3 regions of the Ochrobactrum teleogrylli genome follow, and region 3 is predicted to be linked to each of the others. Evidence: predicted binding sites of a transcription regulator. Region 3 holds the regulator's gene; each other region holds the start of a gene.
The links. The regulator LexA, encoded in region 3, represses DNA repair genes until DNA is damaged. The targets are predictions, from matches to a motif close to TGTTCNNNNTGTGTTCNG.
Positions count from the first base shown of each region.

Region 1: a site for LexA is predicted at 3,504-3,521, ahead of WIX40_RS08380 (DNA polymerase IV). Genes of this name have one in related genera too.
Region 2: a site for LexA is predicted at 3,216-3,233, ahead of WIX40_RS15745 (helicase-related protein). Genes of this name have one in related genera too.

Region 1 covers NZ_JBBHKQ010000001.1:1,793,271-1,799,321, reverse strand. Annotated here, with positions in the region: gene rpmG (50S ribosomal protein L33) at 158-325, shown strand; gene WIX40_RS08400 (PleD family two-component system response regulator) at 421-1,806, opposite strand; gene WIX40_RS08395 (response regulator) at 1,829-2,200, opposite strand; gene WIX40_RS08390 (DUF3572 domain-containing protein) at 2,432-2,734, shown strand; gene rnk (nucleoside diphosphate kinase regulator) at 2,768-3,193, opposite strand; gene WIX40_RS08380 (DNA polymerase IV) at 3,580-4,923, shown strand; gene WIX40_RS08375 (hypothetical protein) at 5,021-5,320, shown strand; gene WIX40_RS08370 (hypothetical protein) at 5,473-5,682, opposite strand; tRNA gene WIX40_RS08365 (tRNA-Cys) at 5,971-6,044, opposite strand.
Region 2 covers NZ_JBBHKQ010000001.1:3,371,122-3,377,172, forward strand. Annotated here, with positions in the region: gene mtgA (monofunctional biosynthetic peptidoglycan transglycosylase) at 1-60, shown strand, start outside; gene rpmF (50S ribosomal protein L32) at 212-391, shown strand; gene WIX40_RS15735 (GlcG/HbpS family heme-binding protein) at 862-1,293, opposite strand; gene WIX40_RS15740 (acetyl-CoA C-acetyltransferase) at 1,471-2,664, shown strand; gene WIX40_RS15745 (helicase-related protein) at 3,423-6,051, shown strand, end outside.
Region 3 covers NZ_JBBHKQ010000001.1:405,803-411,853, reverse strand. Annotated here, with positions in the region: gene trpD (anthranilate phosphoribosyltransferase) at 1-252, shown strand, start outside; gene trpC (indole-3-glycerol phosphate synthase TrpC) at 269-1,069, shown strand; gene moaC (cyclic pyranopterin monophosphate synthase MoaC) at 1,074-1,559, shown strand; gene WIX40_RS02055 (molybdopterin molybdotransferase MoeA) at 1,596-2,813, shown strand; gene lexA (transcriptional repressor LexA) at 3,054-3,782, shown strand; gene WIX40_RS02045 (ComEC/Rec2 family competence protein) at 3,869-6,051, opposite strand, start outside.

The DNA of each region.
Region 1 (6,051 bases), 1.4 Mb from region 3:
CGTAGTTATGCGGCGAATTTCCGCTGCCGGGTGAATTGCCGGAATCGCTGGCGGTTACCATCCATAGAGTATGACCCCGGAGAATGGGAGCCCGATAAGCGGGTCCGGTTTCCGAAAAGGTGATGCTCCGGCAAAGTTAAAGAGCAGGTATTTCGATATGGCCAAGGCTACGACGATCAAGATCAAGCTTTTGTCGACCGCTGACACCGGCTTCTTCTACGTTACGAAGAAGAACAGCCGCACGATGACGGAAAAGATGACAAAGACCAAGTACGACCCGATTGCGCGCAAGCACGTCGAGTTCAAGGAAACGAAGATCAAGTAATTCGTTTCCCGCGTTGCCCATGCGGTGACCGGAATCAAAAAAGCCGTCTCTCACGAGACGGCTTTTTGTTTTTGATCCGTCGTTTATCAAAACATTCAGGCAGCCGAAGCGACCACCCGATTCCGCCCATTCTTTTTTGCGAGATAAAGCGCTGCATCGGTTCTGTCGAACAGCGCTTCGACGCTGTCGCCGATCAGGCGCAAGCCAGCCAGACCGACACTGATCGTCATATTGACCTTGTGGCGCCCGCTGGCGACCGAGAAGGGCACTGCCTCGACAGAGGTGCGGATACGCTCTGCAACGGCTGCTCCGGCCTGCAAATCTGTATCGGGCAGCACGACGATGAACTCCTCGCCACCATAGCGACACATCAGGTCCATACCGCGGATATTCTTGCGCAGGCGCGATGCGAATTCGCGCAGGACATCGTCGCCAGCATCATGCCCGTACTGGTCGTTGACGCGCTTGAAATAGTCGAAGTCGATCATGATGACCGTCAGCGGGCGCTCCCGGCCTGTGGCGCGGCTATAAAGCACCGGCATATGCGTATCGAGATAGCGGCGGTTGTGCAGCCCCGTGAGATCGTCCGTTACCGCCATGGTGATCGAGCGGTTCAGGCTCTGCCGCAGCAGATCATTGTAGCACTTGCGCTTGATCTGCGTACGCAGCCGCGCAAAAAGCTCCAGCTTTTCCAGCGGGCGCATCAGATAATCGTTAACGCCAAGCTCCAGCGCGCGAACGACAAGCGCGCCCTCGTCTTCCCGCACAATCAGGATGATCGGCACCAGTCGGGTACGCTCGATGGTGCGCAATTGGGAGCAGAGGCGCAGCGGGTCGTAATAGGTGAAAGCCGCCGAAACGACGATGCTGTCAAAATCCGCCTCGATGGCCTTGATGAGAGCGGCATTGGCGTCTGTGGCGATATCGACCCGATAGGTTTCGCCCAAAATAACGCGCAGCCGTGCTGCCGCCGTTTCATCCTCGTCCACAACGAGGATGCGGGCGGCATCCTGCAAGTTCGGACCGGAACCAGAAACCTTGGCTGAAAGCAGCGCCTCCACCTCGGCATCGGCCACGCTGTTGCTGCGCTGGAACAGTTCGTCCGAGACCAGCTTCAGGCGGGCGAGGCTTTTCACACGCGACATCAGATGGAGATCGTTGACCGGCTTGGAGAGAAAATCATCTGCACCCGCCTCCAACCCACGAATCTTGTCTTCCGGGCGGTCAAGCGATGTCACCATGACCACAGGAATATTGGACGTGCGCGGGTCGTCCTTCAGCTTGCGGCAAACTTCGAAGCCATTCATGCCCGGCATGAGAACATCGAGCAGGACAACGTCAATCTGCCCGCCTAAGCAGATTTCGAAAGCATCTGATCCGTTATAAGCGCTGACAACTTCGTAATACTCAGCAAGCAGCCTTGCTTCCAGAAGCTTCACATTGGAAGCCACATCATCGACGACGAGAATTCTGGCAGTCATGATCCCCCTCGCCTGGTCGAGCCTAAGCGTCGCCCAGATAAGACTTTATCGTTTCTATAAATCTTGGAACAGAAATTGGCTTGGATATATAGGCCTCGCATCCGCCCTGCCGGATGCGTTCCTCGTCGCCTTTCATGGCGAAAGCCGTGACCGCGATCACCGGAATATGGCGCAGTTCCTCATCGTCTTTCAGCCACTTGGTCACTTCCAGACCTGAGACTTCCGGAAGCTGGATATCCATGAGAATGAGATCTGGCCGATGTTCGCGTGCGAGATCAAGCGCCTCGAGACCGTTTCGTGTCCGGATCGTTTCGTATCCGCTGGCTTCGATAAGATCGCGAAACAACTTCATATTCAATTCGTTGTCTTCGACGATCATTACGCTTTTCGTCATCGAAACTTCCCTGGGGCAACTCCCCGGCCCGATTATTCATTCATCTACTGGCATTGGCTGACACCAAACAGTGTGTGCACCGACATTCCCCTCGGTCCACTCTATGATTTAACCTCATTTCATTGACGAAAGGCAAATAATTCCGTTGTCGCTACAAGGACCTGCATCTTATATGAAAACAATTGCAGGCCCGCGTGGCGGCGGCATGGATAGGCTGAAATGGAGATGACGATGAAAACGCTTATGAACGAAACAGAAGCGCAGGGTCTCGCCATTGAAGCTTTGGCCTGGCTTGCGCAGGACAAGGATTTACTCCCGCGCTTTCTGGCGCTGACGGGCATCGAAGCCTCGTCCATCCGTCAGGCAGCGCGTGAGCCGGGCTTTCTGGCCGGTGTGCTGCAGTTTTTCTTAAGCCACGAGCCAACGCTGATGCGCTTTTGCGAAGAAACCGGGCGTGACCCGGCTATCATCCAGAAAGCGGCGTCTTTCTTGCCCGGCGGTGCGGGCCAGCATTTGCAAAGCGGCGCCGACTGATTCGACCGACACCGCCCTGTTTTTGCGCTGAAATCAGGCTGCGGTCGGCCCGGTGACGACCTCTTCCGCCGCGGACACATTGAGAACGTTCAGTTCATGCGCCCGCCCGTCGCGTGCAGTCCATGAAATCGACTGGCCGGGTGCAAGCCCGATCAATGCCGTACCGATCGGGGTCAGAATCGAAACCTTGCCCTGTGCAATGTCCGCCTCGCCCGGATAAACCAGCGTCACGCGGCGCTCATGTCCGTCATTGGAACGGAATTCGACCACCGAACCCATATGCACCACATTTTGCGGCAGCCGCTTGGCGGGCACGACCTTGGCGCGGTCAAGTTCGGCCATCAGCTCGTCGGCGATTTCCTCGTGCTGCTCGGCGACGCTGTTGGCCAGCCCCATCAGGCGCTCGTAATCGACGTCGCTGACGACAATATTGGGCTTCTTGCGATTCTTGACGCTCATGGCGATAGCTCACTGTTATAAAAGATAAATATCTCCGAGCATGATGGCTCGAAGCGGATTATTGGGATGTTTTCATGAAAGCGCTTGTCGAATTCGCTTGAGGCAAGCGACGAACCATCCCCCGGAGTCCTTCTGCGCTAGGCAGGACTCGAGGGCCTTTATCCCGCGATCGGTTGAACCCGATGGAGTATGGCGGCGAAACGGTTGTTCATAACACTAAAGTTGGTGATATCGTTGCCAATGTCAAGAGCATGACGGTTGTGCGCGGCTCTGCCAGTGGCACGGCGCGCGATTGGTGATATACAAAGCATGTTCCTTTTATGTTCGTTCGAGCAGGCTTCATCGAGTCGAAGCCGGGCCAGACGACGAAGCTGCGCATGTGGACGATGGTTGAGAATTTCGCCGGAAACAGTTCGGAGCAAGGCTTATGTCGCGACTGTCTGTCGCTGCAGAAGAGTGCTTCGGTGCGCCGCTGTTTTTCCTGCGGCAGCCCGCGCCTGGTGCGACATCCGGAATTGTACAAGCTGACGCTGGCGCATATCGATTGCGACGCATTCTACGCCTCCGTTGAAAAGCGCGATAATCCTGAATTGCGCGACAAGCCGCTCATCATCGGCGGCGGCAAGCGCGGCGTCGTTTCGACAGCGTGTTACCTCGCCCGTATTCATGGTGTGCGTTCGGCGATGCCGATGTTCAAGGCGCTGGAAGCCTGTCCCGAGGCGGTCGTTATCAAGCCTAATATGGAGAAATATGCCCGCGTGGGGCGCGAAGTGCGCCAGCTGATGCGTGATCTCACCCCATTGGTTGAGCCGCTTTCCATTGACGAAGCGTTTCTCGATCTCAGTGGCACGGAACGACTGCATAAGGCGCCGCCCGCCGTGGTTCTCGCACGCTTTTCCAAGCGCGTGGAAAGCGAGATTGGAATCAGCGCATCCATCGGCCTGTCCTATTGCAAATATCTCGCCAAGGTGGCCTCCGATCTGGAAAAGCCGCGCGGGTTTTCCGTTATTGGAGAAGCCGAGGCGCTCGATTTTCTGCGCGATAAGCCGGTGAGCATGATCTGGGGCGTCGGCAAAGCATTTGCGGCCAAGCTGCAAAGCGACGGCATCCGTAGCATAGGCCAGCTCCAGACGATGGATGAAGGCGGGCTGATGAAGGCCTATGGCACCATGGGCCAGCGTCTCTATCGCCTGTCGCGGGGGCAGGACAGCCGACGGGTCGAGCCGGAACATGATATGAAAAGCGTTTCGGCGGAAACGACCTTCAGCACCGATCTTTCCACTGCGGCCGATCTGGTGCCTGTTTTGCGTGCGCTTGCAGAAAAAGTATCGCGACGGCTCAAAGCAGGTGAAATTGCCGGGCGCACGGTCGTCCTCAAGCTCAAGACGCAGGACTTCAAGCTGCGCACCCGCAATCGCCAGCTTTCGGACCCGACCCAGCTGGCTGACCGCATTTTCCGCCATGGATTGCAGCTTCTGGAAAAGGAGCTGGATGGCACCAAATTCCGGCTGCTTGGAATCGGTGTCGGCGAGCTATCCTCAAGCGACCGGGCTGACCCGCCAGATCTGGTCGATACGCAGGCCACAAAGCGTGCTGTCGCCGAAACCGCGATTGATCGCCTGCGCAACAAGTTCGGGCTGAATGCAGTTGAGACCGGCTATACTTTCTCAAAAGGTAATCTCGCCCGCACGCAGACACCATCCGACCGCGATAATGACGACCACGACTGAGTGATTGGCGGCCTGACGGGAATTCACCGCGTTATCCGACTTGTTTCCGCTTTAGACTCACGGTTCAATTCCCGCAGCTAAAACATGGAGGTTAAAAATGCTGACAGGCCCATTGTGTCGAGCAGGCCGCGCGCTCGTTGAGATTTCACGCGATAACCTCGCCAAACTATCCAAGGTGGATGCATCGGTTATCGAAGATTTTGAGCGGAAGATCGACAAACCGTCCGCTGAAACGATCAATCAGCTGCAAAGCGCGTTGGAAGATCTCGGCGCAGTTTTTATCCCGGAAGATGAACGCGGAGTTGGCGTTCGCTTGAAATTCACCGCCTCCGAAGCCAAACGCATAGCGATCCTCGAAGGCGAAGGCGGCATCATAGCCCAGGATGACGTCACCTGACACATTGGTGCCGTGGCCGTTCAAACAGCCGTTTGGACTGCAAACGCCGGATTTCGTTTTGATACACTATCTGCAGGCACAAGCATTAAGGCAGAACTCTCTTGCGGGAGAGCACATGTGAGCGTCTGCCCCGCCTAAACGGGGCAAATCATTCAACCGCCGAAAATGGTCCGTCCACCGCTGAAACCCGATCCCGAACTGGTCGTAAATCCGCTCCTGTTCTTGCCGCCCGCGACAATAACCCCGGTAGATTTATCGGACTTTACCGTCTGGGTATCCAGGTTTCCGTTCGTTGGCGCGGTCGCAAATGCAGTTCCTGCCGTCATGAATGCACCAACGGCTAACAAAGCTATGGTCTTCATGGTTCCTCCTTTGCTGGCCCTGCCAGCTGACGCCGAAAATACGATGAGATCATGCGGGCGTTGACGCACCATCCGGCGTTTAGAAAACGCCAGATTTGGCCTCGATGATATACGGCACATGCCGTATTTCGGCATCTAGACGCCCTCCACAGTATTGAAATTTCAGTCAGTTACTAAACCGGGGCGAACATATTGCGGAGGCTCAGAGCCAAAAGACGGCATAGTTTGCCACACCCAAGAAAATAAAACCTTGGATATCAATCGGTTACAGTGATTTTGAGAAAAAAATGGAGGCCTCGCCCGGAATCGAACCGGGGTGCAAGGATTTGCAGTCCTCTGCGTAACCACTCCGCCACGAGGCCTTCCTGA
Region 2 (6,051 bases), 3.0 Mb from region 3:
GCACGGGTCGTTGCCGGTCGCGCGGTGCGCTCCGGCCCCTATGTGACCTGCGTACAATAAATGCGGGTCATGAAAAAAAAGATCAGACTCCGGCTGGTCAAAGCCCGCAAGAGCGTGTATAGGCACCTGACTTTCCGGAATTTTGTCCGCTGTGACAGGCTCCACCGGGGCCGTGCCGGACGTTTATTGACCGATCAGTGGAGCTGGATCCATGGCAGTACCTAAAAGAAAAACGTCTCCGTCGAAGCGCGGCATGCGCCGTTCGGCTGACGCTGTGAAGGCCCCGACCTATGTCGAGGACAAGAACTCGGGCGAGCTTCGTCGTCCGCATCATATCGATCTGAAGAGCGGTATGTATCGCGGCCGTCAGGTCCTCGAAGCTAAGGAATAGGTCTGACGCTGCGGTTACCGCGGCTAGCAGACAGGTTTCAAAAACGCTGTTTCCGGGAAACCGGAAGCGGCGTTTTCTTTTATTATCTTTTGGAATTTTAGAGAAACAAAGAATAAATCACCTGAAACAGCCACCCTAAACTGACCGGACATTTTTCCGCCTTAATGTCGCCCTTGAAAGTTATTGTTTATTATAAATTTATTTAAGGGTGGCTATCAATGGATGATCTCGTTAGAGCTGTTTTATTAAATTCTGGTATTTCTCTTAGAGCTGTATCGTCACTTTTTAATGTAATGGACAGTACTTGTCATAGCGATTCTTTTTCTAGGCACATGTCTGATACACCAAATCTTGACGGGCGATTGGATGAAAACAGCGCACGGGCTATTGCGCATTTTGCGAGCAAGAACTTACGATGACAGATCAAAAATAAAGGCCGCGAGTATTTCGCGGCCTTTCTCCTGTTCTGCTCAGCCTGCATCCGCAGCAAAGCCAGCCTTTTCTATTCCTGCAACGGCGACAGTTTCGTCATTGTCGGACGTATCTCCTGAAACACCGACAGCGCCGATAATTTCTCCATCGCTATTCTTGATGATGACACCGCCCGGCACAGGAACGATTCTGCCGCCGGAGACGCCGGAGAGACCTTCCAGAAAATGCGGGCGGTCCTTGGCCTGATTGTGCAGCCAGCGCGAACCGCTTCCGATCGCCAGAGCGCCGAAAGCCTTACCGGATGCGATTTCGAAGCGCAGGATCGACGTGCCGTCCTGACGTTGAAACGCCTTGAGATTGCCACCTGCATCGAAAACCGAGACCGCCAGCGGCTTGAGCTTCAGTTCGGCGGCCTTGGCAAAGGCCGTCGCGATGATGGAATTGGCTTGATCGAGCGTGAGTTGGACCATGGGGAACTCTCCTGTTTCAATGCAGCTAGTTTAGCGCCTGTCAGATGATCCGCATCCGCTAAAGTACCTCGTTTTCGGAGAAACAGCTTTTCGCTTTGCTGAAGGTTTGATGTAATCCTTGCCAAGGCGCGCTTTTTGGTTTTTCTCTGTCGCAACAGTTTGTCACGGAGGAATAGCATGACTGCCGCAACCGATCCGAAAGCTATCGTTATCGCCAGCGCCGCGCGTACGGCGGTGGGCTCCTTCAACGGTGCTTTCGCCACTGTTCCCGCCCATGAGCTGGGCGCGGCGGTCATCAAGGCGGCTCTGGAACGGGCAGGCGTTGCTGCTGATGACGTCGATGAGGTTATTCTCGGACAGGTGTTGACGGCAGGCGAGGGGCAGAACCCGGCGCGTCAGGCTGCTATGGCGGCTGGCTGCCCGAAAGAAGCAACGGGCTTTGCGATCAACCAGCTTTGCGGCTCGGGCTTGCGCGCCGTTGCGCTCGGCATGCAGCAGATTCAGTCGGGCGATGCGAAAGTTATCGTCGCTGGCGGTCAGGAATCGATGTCCATGGCGCCGCATTGCGCGCATCTGCGCGGCGGCGTGAAGATGGGCGATTTCAAAATGATCGACACCATGATCAAGGACGGACTGACCGATGCGTTTCATGGCTATCACATGGGGATCACCGCAGAAAACATTGCGCGCCAGTGGCAACTGACCCGCGCCGATCAGGATGAATTCGCGCTCGCGTCCCAACAGAAGGCAGAAGCGGCGCAGAAGGCCGGAAAGTTCGAGGATGAAATCGTCCCGTTCACCGTCAAGACGCGCAAGGGCGATGTTGTCGTTTCATCCGACGAATATATTCGTCCGGGCGCGACCCTCGAAGCGCTGACCAAGCTGAAGCCAGCTTTCGACAAGGAAGGCACGGTTACGGCGGGCAATGCATCCGGCCTCAATGACGGCGCTGCGGCAGTCGTGCTGATGGAAGCCGAGGAGGCAAGCAAGCGTGGCGTCAAGCCGCTGGCGCGCATCGTTTCCTGGGCAACGGCTGGCGTCGATCCCTCGATCATGGGGACGGGTCCGATCCCAGCCACGCGCAAGGCGCTGGAAAAGGCTGGCTGGACGGTGGCCGATCTGGAACTGGTGGAAGCTAATGAAGCTTTCGCCGCGCAATCCTGCGCCGTGGTTCGTGATCTGGGTCTCAACCCGGAAATCGTCAACGTCAATGGCGGCGCAATTGCTATCGGTCATCCAATTGGCGCTTCCGGCGCGCGTGTGCTGACCACGCTGCTTTATGAAATGAAACGCCGCGATGCCAAGCGCGGTCTCGCGACACTCTGCATCGGTGGCGGCATGGGTGTTGCCATGTGTGTCGAGCGCGACTGATCCGTTTCCGACCTGCTTTATCTTTCGGCCAGGCTGTGGGTTTCCGCAGCCTGCCTTTTTATGTCCGCAAACACAGGTTTGATAGCGAATGAGGGGCGGGGCTGTTTTGGATCACCCGCTCAAAGGTTAACGCCAAACGCCTTCTCTGTTCATTTTAGGGTGTATCGTTGCGTCAGCTGATGTTTCAATATGGTGCGGTTGGCAAAAGCCTACCAGATGTGGTGAGAACAAAGAGGGAAAATTGATCGATCACCGATTCGTCGCCGATTCGTTCCGGCTTTGGCCTAAAGGTTAATGAAAACGGCTTTGGCGGCTTGATGTTCGATAACCAACTATTAGGAATTGTTAAGTTTTCTTTACGCTGCTCAAACTGTCATCGCTCACTCTTGACGCGCTTTGGTCAAAAGTTAACGGCGCTGGTGTTCTGTTCTGTTTGTGTCAGGATGTTACGCAGGGGAGATTCAGCATATGGTGCCTATCGAAAATCCGGTTACCATATGTTGCCGTGAACAAAAGGCGAAGGAATCAGAGTCAGCGATTCGTAGCCGATTCGTTCCAGAGTCGTTCTATTCGTTAAATTGGACCCTTTGTTAAAATCGGGCGTTTGGTAAAACTGTCAGGCTGCCTATGTAAAAACTCGGGCGGCTTAAACTTAACAGGAGCGCTTTCGGCCAAGGTCGTATAGTGCTATCGCAACACACGACAATCGGCACCCCAGTTGCATGTTGGGGTGCTTGTACCGGGAATCAATTATTGGCATGAACCAACGCCCTGCCCATGATTTGCCGCTGAGCTTGAGCGGTCGCGACGTGACTGCGGTGTTGGGGCCGACCAATACAGGCAAAACCCATCTCGCCATCGAGCGCATGCTGTCGCACGGCAGCGGCATGATTGGCCTGCCGCTGCGCCTTCTGGCGCGTGAGGTCTATAATCGTGTCGTGGAGCGGGTGGGCGTCGCCAATGTCGCGCTGGTCACGGGCGAGGAAAAGATCGTCCCGCCCACTGCGCGTTATTCCGTCTGCACCGTCGAAGCCATGCCGCGCCGCACCGATGTGGCATTCGTCGCCATCGACGAGGTGCAACTCGCGGGCGATCTGGAACGCGGGCATATTTTCACAGATCGCATTTTGCATCTGCGCGGACGGCAGGAAACACTCCTGCTCGGTGCCGCCACCATGCGCGCCATTCTGGAAAAGCTCCTGCGCGGCATCAATGTGGTGACGCGTCCGCGCCTGTCGCATCTGGCCTATGCCGGTTCCAAAAAGATCACGCGCTTGCCGAACCGTTCGGCCATCGTCGCTTTTTCCGCCGACGAGGTTTACGCCATTGCCGAGCTGATCCGTCGCCAGCGCGGCGGGGCTGCGGTGGTCATGGGGGCCTTGTCGCCGCGCACACGCAATGCGCAGGTCGAGCTTTATCAGTCCGGCGATGTGGATTTTCTGGTCGCGACCGATGCCATCGGCATGGGGCTCAATCTCGATGTCGATCATGTGGCCTTTGCGCAGAACCGCAAATTCGACGGCTATCAGTTCCGTGATCTGACGCCAGCCGAAGTGGGGCAGATTGCCGGTCGTGCCGGTCGTCATCTTCGCGATGGCACATTTGGCGTAACGGGACAGGTGCAGCCCTTCGACGATGAGATGGTCGAACGGGTGGAAGCGCATAATTTCGATCCGGTGAAAGTGCTGCAATGGCGCACGGAGCGTTTCGACTTTTCGTCGATTGAAGCCTTGCGCCGATCACTGGAAACACCAGCACCAGTCGAGGGGCTGGCCAAGGCTTTGCCGGCTGTCGACCAGCAGGCGCTTGAAAATCTGTCGAAAGACGGAGAGATTGTGCGCCTCGCGACAACACCGGCGCGGATTGAACTTTTGTGGGATGCCTGTGCACTCCCGGATTATCGTAAGATCGCACCGGCACAACACGCCGATATCATTGCGTCTATCTATCAGGATCTAGTGCGCCGAGGGAGCGTCGATGAAGATTATATGAGCGAACAGGTGCGCCGCGCCGACAGTACAGAGGGGGAAATCGACACTCTGTCGCACCGTGTGGCGCAAATTCGAACCTGGACTTTTGTGTCGCACAGGCCCGGATGGCTTGCCGATCCGACACACTGGCAGGAAAAGACGCGCGAAATAGAGGACAGATTGTCCGACGCGCTTCATGAAAGGTTGACGAAACGCTTTGTAGACCGCAGGACAAGCGTGCTTATGAGGCGCCTGAGAGAGAATGCCATGCTTGAAGCAGAAATCAGCCCGGCCGGGGACGTGAGTGTCGAAGGCCACAATGTTGGGCAACTGGAAGGATTCCGTTTCACCGCCGACGTCCAGGCCGAGGGGCCAGACGCGAAGGCGGTGAAGACGGCTGCGCAAAAGGCGCTGGCCGCCGAGTTCGATCGCCGTGCGGAGCGCTTTGCGGCTGCTCCCAACGGAGACTTCGCGCTTGGTTCGGACGGTGTGTTGCGCTGGGTCGGTGCAACCGTTGCATCTTTGGTCGCCGGTGACGACATTATGAAGCCGCGCACGGTTATCCTTGCCGACGAACAGCTCACCGGTCCTGCACGGGACAAGGTTGCTGCGCGCATCGATCGTTTCGTGGCTCACCACATCGAAACCGTTCTGAAGCCTCTGACCGATCTGGCCGGCGCCGACGCGCTGACCGGCATGACGCGCGGTCTCGCTTTCCAGATCGTTGAGAATCTCGGCATTCTCCAGCGCCGTGAGGTGGTGGAGGAAGTGCGCGGTCTCGATCAGGATTCGCGTGCGGCACTGCGTCGCCTCGGCGTGCGCTTCGGCGCCTATCACGTGTTCATGCCCATGCTGCTGAAGCCGGCTCCCGCCGGTCTCATCACGCTGCTCTGGGCCTTGAAGAACGATGGCCGCGAGCGTGCCGGTTACGGCGATGTGGTCAATGTTCTGGCCGCTGGTCGTACCTCGGTTGTGGTCGATCCGGCTTTCGATCCGATGTTCTATCGTCTGGCAGGCTATCGCGTGCTGGGCCGTCGTGCGGTTCGCATCGATATTCTGGAGCGTCTTGCCGATCTCATCCGTCCGGCTCTGGCCTGGCGTCCGGGTTCTGGTACGCGTCCGGATGGCGCTTATGACGGCGGACGTTTCATCGTCACGCCTGCCATGATGTCGATCCTCGGTGCGACCACTGAAGACATGGAAGAAATCCTGAAAAGCCTGGGCTATCGCCATGAGGCGATGGAAGCTGGCGATGTTGCCGCCAAGCTTGCGGAACTGGATGCCTTTGCTGCCGAAGCTGCCGCCAAGGATGCAGGCGCTGCCGTTTCTGCTGTTGCAGCGGAAGCGGAAAAGCCTGCCGTGCCTGCGGCGGAACCGGTGCCTGCGCCGGTTGTCGCTGTTGAAGTGAAGGCCGAAG
Region 3 (6,051 bases):
CGTTGCAAGCCGGAAGAACTGAAAGGCGGCGACGCTGCCGAGAATGCCAAGGCTCTGCTCGCCGTTCTGGAAGGCGCGAAGAACGCTTATCGCGACATTGTTCTGCTCAACTCGGCTGCCGCCCTCGTGATCGCGGGTACGGCCACGGATTTGAAGGATGGCATAGCACAGGCTGCCCATTCCATCGACAGCGGCGCGGCTTTGGCCGTTCTGCAAAAGGTAATCGCTGTCTCCAACGACAAGACAGTCTGACGAGAGGAAGCGCACCATGTCTACCGACATTCTCCGTAAGATCGAAGTCTACAAGCGCGAGGAAATCGCGGCTGCCAAGGCGCGTCATACGATTGAAGACCTGAAGGCCCGTGCACAGGATCAGGCCGCACCACGCGGCTTTCTCAAGGCGCTCGAAGCCAAGCGCGCAGCCGATAAATTCGCCCTGATCGCGGAAATCAAGAAGGCCAGCCCTTCCAAAGGTTTGATCCGTCCGGATTTCGATCCGCCAGCATTGGCAAAGGCCTATGAAGATGGCGGCGCTGCCTGCCTTTCGGTTCTGACCGATACGCCGTCCTTTCAGGGAGCGCCGGAATTCCTGATGGCAGCGCGCGCCGCGTGCAACCTGCCTGCCCTGCGCAAGGATTTCCTGTTCGACACCTATCAGGTCTATGAGGCGCGCAGCTGGGGTGCGGATTGCATCCTGATCATTCTCGCGAGCGTCGATGACGATCTGGCCAAGGCGCTGGAAGAAACCGCTTTCGAACTCGGCATGGATGCGCTCATCGAAGTGCACGACGAAGCCGAAATGGAACGCGCCCTCAAGCTTTCCTCGCGCCTTCTGGGCGTCAACAATCGCAACCTGCGTACATTCGAAGTAAGCCTGACCGTTTCGGAACGGCTGTCGAAAATGGCTCCTGCCGACCGCCTGCTGGTTGGCGAAAGCGGCATTTTCACCCATGACGATTGCCTGCGATTGGAAAAATCCGGCATCGGCACGTTCCTCATCGGCGAAAGCCTGATGCGCAAGGACGATGTTGCCGCCGCCACACGCGAACTCCTGACCGGCAAGGCCTGATGTCATGACCTCGGACACGGCCAGGCTCACGCATCTCGACCAGAAAGGCGCCGCCAATATGGTGGATGTCGGCTCCAAGGACGAGACCGAGCGTCAGGCCGTCGCCGAAGGCAGCGTGACCATGAAGCCGGAAACGCTGGCGCTCATATTGGCGGGCGACGCAGCCAAGGGCGATGTGATCGGAACCGCGCGGCTTGCGGGCATCATGGCCGCGAAAAAGACCGCCGACCTCATTCCGCTTTGCCACCCGCTGATGCTGACCAAGGTCGCGGTGGATATTGTACCGGACCATGCGCTGCCGGGCTTGCGCGTTCGCGCACTTGCAAAGCTCAAGGGCCGCACCGGCGTGGAAATGGAAGCTCTGACCGCTGTATCCGTGACGTGCCTGACGATCTATGACATGGCCAAGGCTGTCGATCGCCATATGGAAATCGGCAATATCCGCGTTGTGGAAAAGTCTGGTGGCAAGTCCGGCGACTGGAAGGCGTGAAACGTTCCGACAAGTTTGAGTTCGAGAGGAAATACGATGTCCCTTCTCCCGGTCGAAGATGCTCTGGCGCGTATACTCTCCTCCGCAGAACCGCATGGCCTCGAAACCGTTGCGTTGAACGAAGCGGGCGGGCGCGTTGTTGCCCGCGCCGTTGAGGCGCATTTCCTGCAACCGCCTTTCGACTGCTCAGCCATGGACGGCTATGCTTTGATTGCGCCAGCAGATACCACCTATCCGCTTCAACTGAAGGTTATCGGCGAATCCGCTGCTGGCAAGCGCTTCGACGGTTCACTCCTCCCCGGACAGGCTGTGCGTATTTTCACTGGCGCACCGATGCCGGAAGCTGCCGATACGATTGTCATCCAGGAACATACCGAGCGATCTGGCGATCAGCTAACCATACTCGAAGGCATAGCCACGGGGCGTCATATCCGCCGGGCTGGTCTCGATTTTGCGCCGGGCAAGACTGTTCTGTCCGTTGGCCGCGAACTGGACGCACCCGCTTTGTCACTGGCTGCGGCCAGCGGCAATCCAACGCTTGATGTGTTTCGCAAACCTCGCATTTCTATTTTGGCCACCGGCGACGAACTTGTGCCGCCGGGAGCCGACCCCGGCCCGGACCAGATTGTCGCGTCAAACAGCGTCGGCATTGCCGAAATCGTGCGCCGCGCCGGTGGCAAGCCTGAAGATATGGGAATCATTCCGGACGATCCGGCTCAGATCGAAGCGGCTATCGCCTCCGCTCTCGACAGCGGCATCGACGTACTGGTGACCATCGGCGGCGCCTCGGTCGGTGACCGCGATTACGTCCATGGCGCATTACGCAATTGCGGTGTCGAACTGGACTTCTGGAAAATCGCCATGCGCCCCGGAAAGCCGCTGATGTATGGACGCAAGACCGTCAATGGCAAAACCGTTCACATAATCGGCCTGCCAGGCAATCCGGTTTCAAGTCTTGTTTGCAGTCTGGTTTTTCTCCGTCCGCTTATCGCGAAACTTGCAGGCACCGATTTGACGGCGGATATCCGCCCGGCGAAACTCGGTCAGGCGATGCCCGCCAATGACCATCGCCGCGATTTTGTGCGCGCAACGGTCGAATCACAAAGCGATGGAACACTGCTGGTGACACCGTTTCCAGTACAGGACTCGTCCATGCTGACGGCCCTTGTCGGTTGCAATGCACTGCTCATTCGTGATGAAAATGCCCCGGCAGCCGCTGCGGGCACACCGTGCCGTGTTCTGATGTTGCGCTGATAGGTGTGAAAAGCCGCGCTTTCACAACCTCGAATGAACACGAAGTAACAAACGTAATTGTTTGAAAACAAACCGTTTCATCAAACACCGAGCCCCACCTCACACCCTTCCGTGAACAGAACCGCAACAAGGCGCGCACCCGTTAATCATTTTAAAACCATTGCAGAACAAGACTGGAACATATAGTGTTCGTTCTGGTTTTGTTTTTCTCGATTCTTATCTGGCCGGAGGGTGTCGCGCATGTTGACCCGTAAGCAGCACGAGCTTCTGCTGTTCATTCATGACCGTCTGAAAGAAACGGGCATTCCGCCATCTTTTGACGAAATGAAGGAGGCGCTCGATCTTGCTTCCAAGTCGGGCATACATCGGCTGATCACCGCTCTGGAAGAACGCGGTTTTATTCGCAGACTGCCGAACCGAGCGCGTGCCCTTGAGGTGCTGCGGCTACCGGATTCGATTGCACCGGGGCTGAACGCGCAGAAGAAATTCGCACCGAGCGTCATTGAAGGCAGTCTGGGCAAGGCGCCGCCTGCGCCCGCGCAACCATTGCGCCCTGCCCCGGTTGCGATCAATGACGATGTGTCGGCAACCGTGTCGGTGCCTGTCATGGGACGCATCGCTGCCGGTGTGCCGATCTCCGCCATTCAGAACCAGACGCATTCGCTCAGCCTTCCGCCGGAAATGATCGGCGCGGGCGAACATTATGCGCTGGAGGTCAAAGGTGACTCGATGATCGATGCCGGAATTTTCGACGGTGACACGGTGATCATCAAGCGCGGTGACATGGCCAATCCGGGCGAGATTGTCGTGGCTCTGGTCGATGATGAAGAAGCGACCTTGAAGCGCTTCCGCCGCAAGGGTGCGTCGATTGCGCTTGAAGCGGCAAACCCCGCTTACGAAACGCGCATCTTCGGTCCCGACCGCGTGCGCGTACAGGGCAAGCTGGTCGGTCTGATCCGCCGGTATTGATCAGAGGTTGTCCGTTTTGGGCGATTTGGGTCGCAATGGTAGTTTACCGGACTGCCGGAATAACTGATCTCATAGCCGCCATGCGGTCATTCACATTTGCCCGGCTCCTGATTGTCATCAGCCGGACAATTTGACACCACCACCTGCGCAGTCCTTTTCTTTTTATATTCCCAATCTGGCAGTCCCCGCGCTGCGCGGGAATAGAGCCGAAATAGATGCCACGGACGCCGTGGCTCATCGATGGCGAAGGCCAGCGTGTCGTCGTAACGCGGATCAGCAAATCTGGGCTGTTGCGGTGGAGCGCCGCTTTCGTCGGGCGAGGTGCTTGAAAGCTTCACGGTGGGAACATTGGCGGCGTCTTTCTTGTCACCCAATTTGATTTCAACCGTCCCGCGCAAGGCCAGATCACGCCGGTTGAGAACGAGCTTATTCGTGCGCGTGCATCCTGGCATTTCGCCAGCTACAGCCAGAATAATCACATCGCCAATGTCACAGGCGATATCCTGAACTGTCGGATCAGCCGTATATACAAGCACGCGCCCGTCGCGCAGCGTGATCGTGCACAATCCATCCTCGCAGATAAAGCCGTCCGTCGGGATTCCTCTGAGCCGGTCCTTTGCGTGTTGCGGTATCAGAAATTGCGATGCGAGATAGGCAGTTTGCCAATTATCGACCGTGAACTTGGATGGTCTGTCGCGGTTCACGGCAAAACGCCCATCGGACAGTCGAACCCCAACCAGCTTAGCATCTTCCGAGATCACGACATCTGGAAACGGCTCGCGTACAAAGGCGATAAATCCCAATAAAACAAATGGTAAAGCGAGAATCTTGAATCTGGTTGTGAACAGGACCGCAATCACAAGCGCTATGGTCCAGAAAGCAAGCGCTGTGAGCGGCATCGCGCCCGGATTGCCTTCCGGGGACCAGGACGCCACGAAACTTGCAATCTCGCGCACGATCCACACACCGGAACCAGCAAGGGACAATGGTATCCAGTCGAGACCGAGCGGCATCAACACCAAACCGAAAACAGCAAAGGGCATGACCAGAACGGCAATCACCGGATCAGCCAGCACATTGCCAATCAGCCCCAACGGTGCGGTATTGTTGAAGTGGTAGGCAGCGAAAATACCGCTTGCAAGCCCAGCCAATAACGACGTTCCTGCAGCGGCAAAGACAAAATTCAACGCCTTGGCTGCCAATCCGCCGACTGGCGCTGCAACGCGCCTTTCCATATCCTGCAGCTTCTTGGCCTTGCGCGCGCTCCACCAGGCATAACCGGCGATCAGGGCAGCTGTCGCCGAATAGGACATTTGAAAACTAGGCCCCAATATTTCATGCGGTGAAATCGCGATGGTCACCATTCCGGCGATTGCCAGATTGCGCATGCTGATCGCAGCCCGGTCGAACAATAACGCGCTGAGCATCACGGCGATCATCACATAGCTGCGCTGTGCGGCCACATCCGCTCCAGACATGGCGAGATAGAACGTACAGCTCAGCAGGGACAGGAATGCCGCGTATTTTTTGACCGGATGGCGCACACTGAACGCGGGAAAGAGCGCAAAACCAGACCGGAGGACAAACATGACGACCCCCGCCGCCAGTGCCATGTGCAGCCCCGATATGGAAAGAATATGCGCGAGACCCGCCTTGCGCAGATTTTCGTTGGTTTCCTCACTGATGCCGCCGCGCGTTCCAGCGATCAATGCGGCTGTGACATTGCCGTCCTCGCCGCCAATCACCTCCTCCACCCGCTCCGAAACGCGCACGCGCAGCAAGGCGACCCACTCACTGATCGCAGCGATCAGGCTTGTTTGCGGCGGGACATGCGCCGTCTTTGGGTTCCCCAGAAAGAAGCCGTTTGCACCAATACCGTTGAAATAGGCGTGAAAAGAAAAATCATAATTGCCGGGGCGGACCGGGCCTGACGGCACCCGCAGCCGCGCAAAACCGGTCAAGCCGCCGCCAATCGTTGTTTCAGCAGGTATATCGCGCGCATTGATACGGATACGTTCCGGTGCAAAGCGCAGTTTCGGGCGTTCTGTTGCCAGCAAATCAAGGGTAATACGCCAGCTGCCATTATCCTGCGCTTCCAGCGCAACGACACGGCCTGTTATGCGTGTTGAAACATCGGAACCGAGCATCGGCGTCGCCCTGCGTTCGGTTTCCCATTTTCCGCTGACAAGACCCAGCTGGAAAGCCAGCGCCAGCGTCAGTATCTGCGCAACAAGGAAATGCTTCCGCGCGAGGAGCCGGATGACAGCCA